One region of the Burkholderia alba genome, then DNA from elsewhere that is predicted to be linked to it. Evidence: predicted binding sites of a transcription regulator. Region 1 holds the regulator's gene; each other region holds the start of a gene.
What was found. The regulator sigma-54, encoded in region 1, starts transcription at its own class of promoters, with help from an activator protein. The targets are predictions, from matches to a motif close to TGGCANGNAANCTGCTTT.
Positions count from the first base shown of each region.

Region 2: a site for sigma-54 is predicted at 2,669-2,686, ahead of adh (aldehyde dehydrogenase). Genes of this name have one in related genera too.
Region 3: a site for sigma-54 is predicted at 789-806, ahead of RZR99_RS01865 (collagen-like triple helix repeat-containing protein). Genes of this name have one in related genera too.
Region 4: a site for sigma-54 is predicted at 1,478-1,495, ahead of glnA (type I glutamate--ammonia ligase). Genes of this name have one in related genera too.

Region 1 covers NZ_JAWJWL010000034.1:37,220-40,704, forward strand. Annotated here, with positions in the region: gene ptsN (PTS IIA-like nitrogen regulatory protein PtsN) at 1-74, opposite strand, end outside; gene hpf (ribosome hibernation-promoting factor, HPF/YfiA family) at 301-660, opposite strand; gene RZR99_RS27820 (RNA polymerase factor sigma-54) at 820-2,328, opposite strand; gene lptB (LPS export ABC transporter ATP-binding protein) at 2,462-3,238, opposite strand; gene lptA (lipopolysaccharide transport periplasmic protein LptA) at 3,235-3,485, opposite strand, start outside.
Region 2 covers NZ_JAWJWL010000006.1:160,603-164,087, forward strand. Annotated here, with positions in the region: gene RZR99_RS08705 (MFS transporter) at 1-856, shown strand, start outside; gene adh (aldehyde dehydrogenase) at 1,083-2,603, opposite strand; gene RZR99_RS08715 (helix-turn-helix domain-containing protein) at 2,912-3,485, shown strand, end outside.
Region 3 covers NZ_JAWJWL010000002.1:15,607-19,091, forward strand. Annotated here, with positions in the region: gene RZR99_RS01865 (collagen-like triple helix repeat-containing protein) at 1-740, opposite strand, end outside; gene RZR99_RS01870 (Flp family type IVb pilin) at 1,373-1,543, shown strand; gene RZR99_RS01875 (A24 family peptidase) at 1,627-2,124, shown strand; gene RZR99_RS01880 (TadE/TadG family type IV pilus assembly protein) at 2,124-2,606, shown strand; gene cpaB (Flp pilus assembly protein CpaB) at 2,717-3,485, shown strand, end outside.
Region 4 covers NZ_JAWJWL010000012.1:25,221-28,705, reverse strand. Annotated here, with positions in the region: gene glnA (type I glutamate--ammonia ligase) at 1-1,367, opposite strand, end outside; gene RZR99_RS15310 (rhodanese-like domain-containing protein) at 1,777-2,241, shown strand; gene RZR99_RS15305 (competence/damage-inducible protein A) at 2,364-3,179, opposite strand; gene RZR99_RS15300 (EI24 domain-containing protein) at 3,190-3,485, opposite strand, start outside.

The DNA of each region.
Region 1 (3,485 bases):
TTGGCTAGGCGATTCATGTTGGCAGGCAAAGGGGCGGCCTGGGGTCTCCTCGCGGCGGCAGACTGATTTTCCATATTGGCAATATGACGGCGTTAGGCGATGGAGACCTGTAGAGCACGGCAAGCCGGCTTTTAACGCCCCCGATAATAACTGGATCATTATAGAGCACGGCAGACCGGCTGGCGCAGCCCGAGGGCGTGCTCTAGTTGCCGGCCCCGCCGTGGCGGGTAGCGCGGGCGCCGCGCAATAAAAAACCGCCCGTCGAGGCGGGCGGCTGTTCCGGCGCGGCTGCGCCGAGATTCACTGCGGCGGCAGTTCGATCTGTTCGGCGGTTTGCTGATGCTTGATCGGATCGTGCGCATGCGTTTGCAGGCGCTCCATGTGCTTCACGACTTGCCGGTCGAGCTTGTCGATCAGCAGATCGATCGCAGCGTACAGGTTGCCGTTTGCGCTTTCGACGAAGATGTCCTTGCCCTTCAGGTGCAGGTTGATTTCCGCTCGCTGCTGCTTGTCCTTTTCCTTGTGGTTGTCGACCGAGAGGATCACAGTGCCATCGATAACCTGATCGCTATGTCGTAGCACCCTGTCCAGCTTGGTGACCATGTATTCGCGAATCGCAGGCGTGACTTCGAGATGGTGTCCACTGATCTTCAGGTTCATAGTGCTTCTCCAAGCTAATGACCACCTTCCGCGTAGAGGCGGCAGCACCGGTCGACCTGGCCGTCTTCGCTAACCTCAGGCGGAGACGGCGGATGCATCGGCCGGCCTTTGCCGTCGACAGCGCGGCGGCCGGAAAATGCCCGCCGCTGGCGCAGCGGGCTACAGAGACTTGCGCAGGTTCACTGCCGGGATCTTGAGGGCTTCGCGATATTTGGCAACCGTGCGGCGCGCGACCACGAACCCTTGTTCTGCCAGCAGCTCGGCTATGCGGCTGTCCGAAAGAGGCGATTTTGGGTCTTCGGCTCCTATCAGTTGCTTGATGAGGGCGCGGATGGCCGTGGATGAGGCGGCGCCTCCGGTATCTGTCGAAACGTGCGATCCGAAGAAGTACTTGAATTCCAGCGTGCCGAACGGGGTCAGCATGTACTTACCGGTTGTCACACGGGAGACAGTTGACTCGTGTAGGCCCAGCGTATCAGCAATTTCCCGCAAAACCAAGGGGCGCATGGCGATTTCGCCGTGCGCAAAGAAATTCTTCTGACGCTCGACAATGGCCTGGGCGACCCGCAGGATCGTATCGAAACGCTGCTGGATATTCTTGATGAGCCAGCGCGCCTCCTGGAGCTGCTGCTTGAGCGAACCGGCGCCCGGATCGCCGCGGCTGTTGCGCAGGATGTTCGCGTACAGGTGGTTGATGCGCAGGCGCGGCACCACTTCCGGATTCAGTTCCGCCAGCCAGTTCTGGCCGGACTTCTTCACGATGATGTCGGGCACCACGTAGTCGGCTTCGGCCTTGCCGTATGCGGCGCCCGGGAACGGCTCGAGCGAGCGGATCAGCGCATGGGCGTCGCGCAGTTCGTCGTCGCTCGACTTCAGGTGCTTGCGCAGCCGCGTGAAGTCGCGCGCGGCGAGCAATTCCAGATACTGCGACACGATGTCGAGCGCGAGCATGCGCGTCGGGGACGGATCAAGCCGCAGCAACTGCAGCTTGAGGCACTCGGAGGCGGAACGGGCGCCGACGCCCGCCGGATCGAAGCTGTGCAGCAGCGCGATCGCCGCGTTCAGCTCGTCGGCGTCGACTTCCAGTTCGTCGGGCAGATCGCCCAGCACTTCATCGAGCGATGCGCCGAGATAGCCGTCGTCGTCGAGCGACTCGATCAGGAACATCACCAGCGCGCGATCGCGCGGACTGGCCTGCGTCATTCTCAATTGCGCGGACAGGTGGTCGCGCAGCGACGTGGTGGCCTCGTGGATCTGCAGCGGCGGCATGTCGTCTTCATCCGACGTCCGCGCCGAACGGCCGTAGTCGTCGAGATTCCACTGGCTCGTATCGCCGTTATCGGACGCGTAGCTGTCGTATTCGTCGGCGCCGGCGGGTTCGTCGCGCTCCATGCGCTCGTTCGGCGTACTGCTGCCGTTCGACAGGCCTTGCATCGGCTCGGGCGTCGCGGAGTTCGGCGACTGCGCGATCAGCGAGCCGTCGGACGCGACCCGCAGCGGGCTCGCCAGCCACTCTTCGTCGTTCTCGAGCAGCGGATTCTGCGCCACCGCCGTCGCGACTTCCTGCTGCAGTTCGAGCGTCGACAGTTGCAGTAGCCGGATCGACTGCTGCAACTGGGGGGTGAGCGCGAGATGTTGCGACAGGCGAAGTTGGAGGCTGGCTTTCATGGCAAAAAGGGAGTCATACCAGGAGTTTGCCACGAGGGCGGCGCGTTGCGTCATTCGTGATGACGCATAGGCCGCAAAAGGGCGCGGAGGCCCCGAAACGGGAGGGACGGCGGCGGGGCGGCGCCCCGCGCCGTTACATGCGGAAGTGCTCGCCCAGGTAGACGCGCCGCACGTTTTCGTTTTCGATGATTTCGCTGGGGGCGCCGGACGCAAGCACCGAGCCGTCGCTGATGATGTAGGCGTGATCGCAGATGCCCAGCGTTTCGCGCACGTTGTGGTCGGTGATGAGCACGCCGATGTTGCGCTGCTTCAGAAACTTCACGATCTTCTGGATTTCCAGCACCGCGATCGGATCGACGCCGGCGAACGGTTCGTCGAGCAGGATGAAGCTCGGGTTGCTTGCGAGCGCGCGCGCGATCTCGACGCGCCGGCGTTCGCCGCCCGACAGCGACAGTGCCGGATTGTCGCGCAGGTGCGCGATCTGCAGCTCTTCCAGCAGCGCTTCGGTGCGCGTCGCGATTTCGTCCTTCGTGAGCGGCCGGCCGTTGTCGCCGTGCTGCAGCTCGAGCACGGCGCGGATGTTTTCCTCGACCGTGAGCTTGCGGAACACCGAGGCTTCCTGCGGCAGATACGACAGCCCGAGCGATGCGCGCTTGTGGATCGGCATCAGGCTGATCGAGCCGCCGTTCAGCGAGATCTCGCCCGCGTCCAGCGGCACGAGGCCGACGATCATGTAGAACGAGGTGGTCTTGCCGGCGCCGTTCGGGCCCAGCAGGCCGACGACTTCGCCGCTTTTTACGTCGAGCGACACGTCTTTCACGACGGTACGCGAGCCGTAGCGCTTTTTGAGGTTGCGCACGACGAGCGAGCTGGTCGTGCCGGCCGGCTGGCGATTGGGGAGGGCGTTCATTGCGGGGCTCCCTGGATCGTGGTCGACGGCGCGAGCGGCGCGGGCGCGCCGTTCAGCGGTGCCGGGCCGCCGTTCTTGGGCGACAGCATCGCGCGCACGCGGCCGGTCGGGTTGCCCGGCGCGGCTACGTCCTTGCCGCCCTTCGCGGTGTAGAAGTCGCGCTGGCCGTCATACGTGATCACGCTGCCGTGAACGGTGTCCGCGACGGTCGACAGGCCTTGCAGGCGGCGCACGGTGGCGTTCGTCG
Region 2 (3,485 bases), on a different contig from region 1:
ATTCGTCGCGATCGAGGCGCGGGTGGCGCGGCCGATGCTCGATCTGTCGCTGTTCCGCTATCCGCGCTTCGTCGGCGTGCAGGTGCTGCCGATCGCGACCTGCTATTGCTACATCGTGCTGCTCGTCGTGCTGCCGCTGCGCTTCATCGGGATCGACGGGTACCGCGAACTCGACGCGGGCCTGCTGATGATGGCGCTGTCCGCGCCGATGCTGGTCGTGCCGCTCGTGGCCGCGACGCTGACCCGCTGGCTGTCCGCGGGCGTGATTTCGGGGCTGGGCCTGCTGCTCGCGGCGGCCGGGTTGTACTGGTTGAGCACGGCGCTCGACCACGGCGCCGGGCGCGCCGCGATCGGCCCGATGCTGGCGATCGGGATCGGCGCGGGCATGCCGTGGGGCTTGATGGACGGCCTGTCGATCAGCGTCGTGCCGAAAGAGCGCGCGGGGATGGCGACGGGCATCTTCAGCACCACGCGCGTCGCGGGCGAAGGAATCGCGCTCGCGACCGTGAGCGCGATCCTCGCGGCGCTCACGCAGACCCACGTGCGGCGGGCCGCGGCACTGGCGGAGGGCGCGCAGGCCCATCTCGCGGAAGCCGCCGCCCGGCTTGCGGCCGGCGATCTCGCTCATGCGGCGGGGGGGCTGCCGGGCGTCGCGCGCGACGTCCTGCAGCAGAGCTACCGCAGCGCGTTCGGCAGCCTGCTCGAAGGTCTGACGGTCGTCACGCTGCTGTGCGCCGTGGCTGTGTTCGTGTTCTTGAGCCGGGTTCGGGTGGGCGAGGCGGGGGCGGCGAACGAGCGCCGCGCGGAGACGAAGCCGGCGGGGCGGCCGCTCGTGCTGGAGCGCGAGTGCCGGTGAATGCGTGCGCGCGCCGCCGGATCGTACCGGAGGGCGTCGCGGCGGCAATGCCGGATTGCCTGCAAGGGTGACCACCATACTCGCGCGAGGCGCTGCTCGGCACGTCGATCGAGCTGCCCTGCGCAGTGGCGCGTCGCATCGCCCGCGCAAAAAAAGCCCGGGATCGCGGGCGGCGAACCGCCTGCGATCCCGGGCGAGATTGACGCTCGGCGCGCGGCGCCGTCGCTCAGAAGAACCCGAGCGGCTTGTCGCTGTAGCTGACGAGCAGGTTCTTCGTCTGCTGGTAGTGATCCAGCATCATCTTGTGGGTTTCGCGGCCGATCCCCGACTGCTTGTAGCCGCCGAACGCCGCATGCGCGGGATAAGCGTGGTAGCAGTTGGTCCACACGCGGCCCGCCTGGATCGCGCGGCCGAAGCGGTACGCGCGGTTGCCGTCGCGGGTCCAGACGCCGGCGCCCAGCCCGTACAGCGTGTCGTTGGCGATCTCGAGCGCTTCCTCCTCGTTCTTGAAGGTCGTCACTGACAGCACCGGGCCGAAGATCTCTTCCTGGAAGATGCGCATCCGGTTGTGGCCGCGGAACACGGTCGGCTTCACGTAATAGCCTTCCGACAGCTCGCCGCCGAGCACGTTGCGCTCGCCGCCCGTCAGGCACTGCGCGCCTTCCTGGCGGCCCAGGTCGATGTACGACAGGATCTTCTCGAGCTGCTCGGCCGACGCCTGCGCGCCGATCATCGTCTGCGAGTCGAGCGGATGCCCCTGCCTGATCGCCTCGACGCGCTTGAGCGCGCGCTCGATGAAGCGGTCGTAGACGCTCTCCTCGACGAGCGCGCGCGACGGACACGTACACACCTCGCCCTGGTTCAGCGCGAACATCGCGAAGCCTTCGAGCGCTTTGTCGAAATAGCTGTCGTCCCGATCCATCACGTCGGCGAAGAAGATGTTCGGGCTCTTGCCGCCGAGTTCGAGCGTGACGGGAATCAGGTTTTCGCTCGCGTACTGCATGATCAGCCGGCCCGTCGAGGTCTCGCCGGTGAACGCGATCTTGGAGATCCGCTTGCTCGACGCGAGCGGTTTGCCGGCTTCGAGGCCGAAGCCGTTGACGATGTTGAGCACGCCGGGCGGCAGCAGGTCCTGCACCAGCTCCGCGAACACGAGGATCGACGCGGGAGTCTGCTCGGCGGGCTTCAGCACCACGCAGTTGCCGGCCGCGAGCGCGGGCGCGAGCTTCCACGAGGCCATCAGGATCGGGAAGTTCCACGGGATGATCTGCCCGACGACGCCGAGCGGCTCGTGGAAGTGGTAGGCGACCAGATCGCCGCCGATGTCGGCGATCGAGCCTTCCTGCGCGCGGATGCAGCCCGCGAAATAGCGGAAGTGGTCGATCGCGAGCGGGATGTCGGCCGCGGTGGTTTCGCGCAGCGGCTTGCCGTTGTCGATCGTTTCCGCGACGGCGAGCCGCGCGAGATTCGCCTCCATCCGGTCGGCGATCTTCAGCAGCACGTTCGCGCGTTCGGCGGCGGGGGTCGCGCCCCAGCCGGCCTTCGCCGCATGCGCGGCATCCAGCGCGCGTTCGATGTCGGCTTCGCGCGAGCGCGGGATCGCGGTGAACGGCTGGCCGGTGACGGGCGAGATGTTGTCGAAGTACTCGCCGCCGGCCGGGGCGACCCATTCGCCGCCGATGAAATTCCCGTACTGCTTGCGGTACGGGAATTCGATGTTTAGGTGCTTCATGTCCGCGTGATTCATCGCGTTGCTCCTCGCATGTCGGTATGGGTGGACGGGCCGCGCGAACGCGCGCGGTTGATCCGGTTTACGCCAGAAGCGTGCCAGCCGGCAGTGCGGCGGTGCGCAGGGCCTGAGCGCCGCGCACCGTCGCTGCACCGCGCGGGTGCGGGGCGGCGGCTGTGCCGTGGATGAACAACGCGGGTGCGCCGGGTGTCCCGTTGCTGAACAGCGCCGCGGCACGATGCCCGCCGCGGCGGGCACGGCGATTCGGCACGGGAATTGCGTCGTTCGCTGTTCGTTCAAGGTCAGCGAGGCCGGTGGAGGCAGCAATGGAGCATGGGCATCTGGGTGGCGAGACGACGGCGGCGGATACCCGGCGCAGCGCGGGCGGCGACGACGAAGCGGCCGGCCGCGCGGTGGTCAGCGTCGCGCACGACGCCGACGAGCAGGCCCGCAACCTGATCGGCTGGCGCCAGACCTACGACCAGCTCGCGGCGGGCCGCTTCGTCGGTACGCTGACCGAGCTGCCGCTCGACACGATGAAGCTGTTCCGCGAGACGACGAGTCACACGCTGCGGCAGGCGTGCGAGGTGCGCGGCGACGCGTACTGGTTCGGCATCCCGCTCGCGCGCGACGGCGCGGCGCGCATCGACGCGCGTCCGATCGCCGCCGACGCGCTGGCGTTCCGGCCGGGCCATGTCGAATTCGAGCTGCTCACGCCCGCGCGCTTTTCGATCTACGGCGTGGTGGTGCGCGGCGAGGTGCTGCGGCGCTATGCGGAGCAGGTCGAGCAGTGCGGCTTCGACGACCGTCTGCCGAGGCAGGCGGTGATGCCGGTCGGCGAGGCGCGGCTCGAGCGGCTGTGCGCGCAGCTTGCGCGGCAGTTCGATCGGGTGGAGGCGG
Region 3 (3,485 bases), on a different contig from region 1:
CCGCCCGTCGTGACGGCGTTGCCGACCGTGGTGACGAGACCGCCGACCGCCGACGTAACGGGGGCGAGCGGCGCCAGCGGGCCGGAGCCGAGACTCGTGACGAGACTGCCGGTGTTGGTGACCGCGCCGCCTAGTTCGCCCACGACACCGCCCGTGCTCGCGAGCGTCGTGCCGAGCGGGTTGGTCGAGGCGCCGAGCTGGCCGAGGCCGTTGCTCAAGCCGTTGCCGAGTGCGCCGACTGCGCCGCCGACGTCTTGCACGACGCCGCCGAGCGACTTCGTCGTCTGCGGATTCACGCCGGGCAGCGATTGGCTCGCGATGACTGTGCCGAGACCTGCAACAGTCGCGCCCGCGTTCGTGACGAGGTTGCCGGTATTGGCGACCACGGTGCCGACTGCGTTGATGGATGCGCCGCCGGAGCTGGTACCGGAGCTGGTCCCCGAACTCGTGCCCGAACTGGTACCGGAGCTCGAACCCGAGCTCGAACCCGAGGTGCCCGAGCTGGAGCCGGACGTGCCGGAACTCGAGCCCGAGGTACCGGAACTGGAGCCGGACGTGCCCGAGCTGGAGCCCGAGGTGCCGGATGTCGCACCCGACGTTCCGCTGGAGCTGGAGCCGCCGCCGAGGCCTTGGCTGAGTGTGCCGGAGCCGCCGCAGGCGGCGAGTGAGAGCATGGCTGCCACGGTGGCCGTGATCAAAGTCGCCCGAAGCGAACCATGTGCAATTGTCTGAATGTCCATTTCGTCCTCGCGTTGCTGTTGTGTGGTGTGTGGTGCCGCGAGGCATACCCTGCAACTGTCGTGCCACGGCACTCGACAGTCCATTCGGATCATTTGGAAATTGGTTGGAAATCCTTGCTGTGTAAGGATTTTGAGGCATGAAAAGAACTGCTGAATAAGTGAAGGAATGTGCTTTTGGGTGGGTGTCGAACCGGTTTCGTAACGTAACGTCCCGGGTTTTTCGTTACGCGGGCCGCGTAACGTTTGCCCAAAGTTCGATATGTGGAAGATCTGTTTTATAGATGGATTAGGCAGGCAGATCTAACCTATCGTAAGTCCTATGTGTAAGTGCTACCGAAAAGCCGTACAAATAAGGTGTACGTGAGGCCGCGATGTCTGAACAAAATGCATAAAAGAAGTTGGAAAGAAAAGAGGTTCAGATATAAGATTCATCCGTGCGCGTTTTGTACGAACCAGTACATGAGGAGGACGCGATATCGATGATTGTCAACTTGTATCAATTCGTGAAGAGCTCTTGAAAAACGAGCTATAACGAAATTGCCTGAGCCGTTGTTTACAGCAATGGTGGGCAAGGTCGGCCATCATGCGAGGAGCATTAAGGCCAACGAAAACTCCAAGGCACGAGGATCACCATGAAAGCACTGATGAACCGCTTCCTGCGGGAAGAAACCGGCGTGACCGCGATCGAATACGGGTTGATCGCAGGGCTCATCGCGGCCGTTATTGCTGCCACCGTTACCAGTCTCGGAACAGCACTCAACACGGTGTTCAGTAATATCCTTTCCAGTCTGCCGAAGTCATAACGGCGTTATTTCGTTACGCGTTATTACGAGCCGCGGATTGCTTCGGCAATCCGCGTAACGCTGCCTGGGCGGTCGAGGCTGAAATGATTCACTTGTTCAGTGTGGGGTTCTTTTTCGCCTGGGCTACGGCTGTTGCAATAGACGATTGTCGCGATCGCCGTATTCCCAATGCGCTTGTGATCACCGGAGTGATCGCAGTCATCATATTTACAGTTTCCCGACATAATCCATTCGGGACGACGTGGCTCGACGCGTTGATTGGCGGAGGCATCGGCCTGATCTCGCTTTTTCCGTTTTTTGCGCTGCGCATCATGGGCGCGGCCGATGTCAAGGTGTTTGCCGTGCTCGGCGCCTGGTGCGGGGTCTCCGTGCTGCCGTGGCTGTGGATTGTCGCGAGCGTCGCCGCAGGCATGCACGCGCTCGGCATCATGTTCCTGACCCGGACCTCGTTCGCGACGCTGTGGCGGCAGGGTTCGCCCACCTTCGCGCTGGGCGCGCGCCGCTCGACGCCATACGCTGCCTTCCTCGTCATTCCCGCCGCGCTCTGGCTCGGCTACGTCACCTATATGGGAGGCGCGTGATGAGACCGGCTGCGCGTCCACACGCGATGTTCCGCCGCCAGCGTGGCGCGACGGCGGTCGAATTCGCGATCCTGTTTCCGCTGTTCTTCGTGATCATGTACGCGATCGTCACGTACGGGATGATTTTCGCCACGCAGCAAAGCCTGACGCTGGCGGCCACCGAAGGGGCACGTGCCGCGCTCGACTATCAGCTCGCCAGCACGCCGGCCGCCGCCTACGCCGCGCGCGCCAACCAGGCCTGCGTCGTTGCGAAAGGGCTGACGACGTGGCTGCCGGTGACGCCGAGCTGCGCAACCAATGCAAGCGGTTCGACGCCGACGGCGTGCAGCTACGACGCGTCGATGTACTGCGTCCAGGTAACGGTCACGTATCCGTACTCGAGCAATCCGCTCGTACCCTCGATCCCGTTGTTCACGGGTCCGCTGCCGAGCACGCTGACGAGTCAGGCGACGGTTCAGATCAACCCGGCGAACATTCTGTGAGGAAGGAGGCGGCTCAACGTTCATTCCACGCGTCGTGCAGCGCGCCTCGCGGCGCCGGGTAGCCTGATAGCTCCCGACGACATTGTCTTTACGCATCGTTCACAACAACCATGGCCAACAATCTGACCAAGATCATCGCGGCGCTGCTGATCGGGATCGCGATCCTGCTGGGCATCTACGCGTGGGTGCTCGGGCGCAAGCCGGCGCCCGCCGTGCCGGGTGCCGCACCGGCGGTCGCAACGCGGACCTTTCCGCTCGTCGTCGCGGCGCGCCAGCTGCCGGCGGGCCAGCCGATCACGGTCGACGCGCTGAAGGTCCAGCAGGCGGCCGCGTTGCCGCCGGGCGGGTTCGCCGATCCCTCGCTCGTCGTGGGGCGGATCCCGGCGAATGAGATCGCCGCGCAGGCCCCGGTGCTCGCCACGGCGCTGACCTCGGGGATTGCCGACCAGATCGAACCCGGCGAACGCGCGGTCTCGATCAAGGTAGACGAAACGAACGCGGTGGGCAGCCGCCTGCGCCCGGGAAATTACGTCGACGTGTTCCTGAACCTGAAGCGTGAAGGGGGCTTCGGCGCGGGCAGCTCGGAGATCGCCAAATCGCAGGCGCGACTGCTGATGTCGCGGGTGCGCGTGCTGGCGTTCGGCGACGCGACGCCCGATCGCGACGGTACCGCAGGCCCGACGGGGGGCGGCGTGCGCACGGCCGTGCTGGCCGTGCCGACCGCGCAGGTCGACGCGCTGACGCTTGCCGAAGCGAGCGGCCGGCTGGTGCTGGCGCTGCGCAGCCCGCGCGACGAGGATATCGCGACGCAGACGGTTGCCGTTCGGGTGGGCGGCGACAAGGATCCTTCCAAGCAGGCGGCCGACGGCCTGGTGCTGA
Region 4 (3,485 bases), on a different contig from region 1:
AACTTCGCCAGTTCCTGCTCCTTCAGGCCAAGGTACGCATCGAGCATCGCATCCGTGAACACGCCGCCGCGCGTCAGGAACTCGCGATCCTGGTCGAGCGCTTCGAGCGCCCGGTCGAGGCCTTCGCACACGGTCGGGATCTTTGCATCCTCTTCCGGCGGCAGGTCGTACAGGTTCTTGTCCGCGGCTTCGCCCGGGTGGATCTTGTTCTGGATCCCGTCGAGGCCCGCCATCATCAGCGCGGAGAAGCACAGGTACGGGTTCGCCATCGGGTCCGGGAAGCGCGTTTCGATGCGGCGGCCCTTCGGGTTCGACACGTGCGGAATGCGGATCGACGCCGAACGGTTGCGCGCCGAGTACGCGAGCTTCACCGGGGCTTCGAAGTGCGGCACCAGACGCTTGTACGAGTTCGTCGTCGGGTTCGTGATCGCGTTCAGCGCGCGAGCGTGCTTGATGATCCCGCCGATGTAGAACAGCGCCAGCTCCGACAGGCCCGCGTAGCCGTTGCCCGCGAACAGGTTCTGGCCGTCCTTCCAGACCGACTGGTGAACGTGCATGCCCGAACCGTTGTCGCCGACGACCGGCTTCGGCATGAACGTCGCCGTCTTGCCGTACGAATGCGCGACGTTATGGATGATGTACTTCGACCACTGGGTCCAGTCGGCGCGCTGCACGAGCGTCGAGAACTTCGTGCCGATTTCGTTCTGCCCCTGGCCCGCCACTTCGTGGTGGTGCACTTCGACCGGGATGCCGAGCTGTTCGAGCAGCAGGCACATTTCCGAACGCATGTCCTGGAACGAGTCGACCGGCGCGACCGGGAAATAGCCCCCCTTCGTGCCCGGACGATGGCCCGTGTTGCCGCCTTCGAATTCCTTGCCCGACGACCACGGCGCTTCTTCCGAGTTGATCTTCACGAAGCAGCCCGACATGTCGGTATTCCACTGCACGGAATCGAAAATGAAGAATTCCGGCTCCGGACCGAAGTACGCGGTGTCGCCGATACCGGTGCTCTTCAGGTACGCTTCCGCGCGCTTCGCGAGCGAACGCGGATCGCGCTCGTAGCCCTTGCCGTCGGCCGGCTCGACCACGTCGCACGTCAGCACCAGCGTCGCTTCTTCATAGAACGGATCGACGAAGGCGGCCGTCGGGTCCGGCATGAGCAGCATGTCCGACGCCTCGATCCCCTTCCAGCCGGCGATCGACGAACCGTCGAACGCGTGGCCGCTCTCGAACTTGTCTTCGTCGAAGGCCGACACCGGCACCGACACGTGCTGTTCCTTGCCGCGCGTGTCCGTGAAGCGGAAATCGACAAACTTGACGTCCTCGTCCTTCACGAGCTGCATGACGTCGGCGACGGTTTTACTCATAACCTCTTCTCCTGATTGAACAAATCCGGCGGACTGGGACCGCCTCGTTAAGCGAGCTGCTCGGCGCAGCGTTCGTTGTGCCGCGTACAACCGATTCGACTGGAGCTTATATAGCAGCTTCCATGCCATGCATGCGCCAGTTCGGCGCGAATCGCGCCGCCCCGCGCCCGGACAAGGGCAGACCGCGCAGTTTCGGGGCCTCGGGCCGGGCGCGCGCGGCGCACGATGCACCATAACGATGCGCGCCAATGTTGTGCAACGCCCTCGATCCCGGTTTTGGTGCCAACACGATATTTTGCACCTTTTTGGTGACGACGGGTTGCCCTCCCGTACCGGGCGGAGGCGCCGGTTCATTGCCCGGCACGCGACGCGCTAGAATGTTTTTTTGATTCGCAGGAGATTTTCCGCCATGAGCACGCTCGAACAACTTTATGCGCGGGCCGACCAACGCCGCACGGCGAGCCGGCTGCATTACGCCGGCGCGCTGTCGCCCGCCGAGTCCTTCGAACTGCTGCAACTCGATCCGAGCGCCCGCCTGGTCGACGTTCGCACGCGCGCGGAACTGGACTGGGTCGGCCGCCCGCTCGTCGGCGACGGTCAGTATCTGCATATCGAATGGACCCGCTATCCCGGCGGCGTGCCGAATCCGGATTTCATCGCGCAGTTGCGGAGCGCCGTCGCGGCCGATACGCCGGTCCTGTTCCTGTGCCGCAGCGCCGCGCGCTCGAAGCTGGCGGCAGTGGCCGCCGCGCAGGCCGGCTTCGCCCGGGCCTTCGACCTGCTCGAAGGGTTCGAGGGCGCGAAGGACGCTCATGGACATCGGAAGACGGTCGAAGGCTGGTGCCATCACAAGCTGCCCTGGATCGGCGCGTGATTCGCCGACCGTTATCGGGTCACCATCGTCCGGCCACGCGATGACAGCGTGATGACGGATCGTTCGGCCCCGCCCGGCACGGACGGCCCGGTACCCCGACACGGCCGCACGCGCGCCGGCCGTCAGACGCGCGGCGCCTCGGCCTCGACCACGTCGCCGCCGAGCAGGTGCACGCCCTCGCGCAGCTTTACATAGGCGGCCGCGACGGCCTCCGGCTCGCCCTTCACGCCGAGATCGATGTGGCGGCGCGCATAGATGCCGCCGCGCTCCGCGTCGCCGACGCTCGGCAGGCTGAACACGCGCACCCCCGGAAAATCGCGCTCGATCCGCTCCATCAGCGGCGTCAGCGTCGATTCCGGCAACTCGAACACATACAGCGAGCGCTCCGCGTGCGGCGTCGCGTGATGCAGGTGCGCGTACCGCGTGTCGAGCACCCATTCGATCATCGGCCATGCCATGACCGGGAAACCGGGCACGAAGTGGATGTCGCCGACCGAGAAGCCCGGAATCCGGTTGTAACCGTTCGGAATGATCGACGCGCCTTGCGGAAACACGCCCATATTGAAGCGATGGCGGTTCTCCGGCGATTCGAGATCGACCGGCTGCGCCGGATCGGCGTGCATTTCGCGAATCCGCTCCGCGATCAGCTGCCGCGCCTCCGGATGCAGCGCGAGCGGCACGCCGAGCGCGGCCCCCGCGCACTGCCGGGTATGGTCGTCCGGCGTCGCGCCGATGCCGCCCGTCGAGAACACGATGTCGCCCGCGTCGAACGCGCGTTTCAGGGTCGCGGTGATGCGCGCGGGATCGTCGCCGATGTATTCGGCCCAGTCGAGCGCGAGCCCGCGGGCGCCGAGCAGCTCGATCACCTTCGCCAGATGCTTGTCGCGGCGGCGCCCCGAAAGGATTTCGTCGCCGATGATGATGATGCCGATGGCCATGCGCGCCTCGTCAGGTCGAAAGGGATTGCCCGGCCGCGGCGCGCTGGTCCTGCAGCGCGCGCAGACAGTAAAAGCCGAACCACAGTGCGGAGAACACCAGGATGAACGCGTAGACCCAGATCATCGCCGCGGCGACGAACGGAAACAGCACCATCATCCAGATCGACGACACCCAGATGAACGTCGGTACGGTGCCGAGCAGACCGCTCGCGACGCCGATGCCGATCAGCGGCCAGCGATGCCGGCGGATCAGCGCGCGACGCTCGTCGGCACTCGCATGCTGCGCGAGCGCGTCGTAGGTCATCA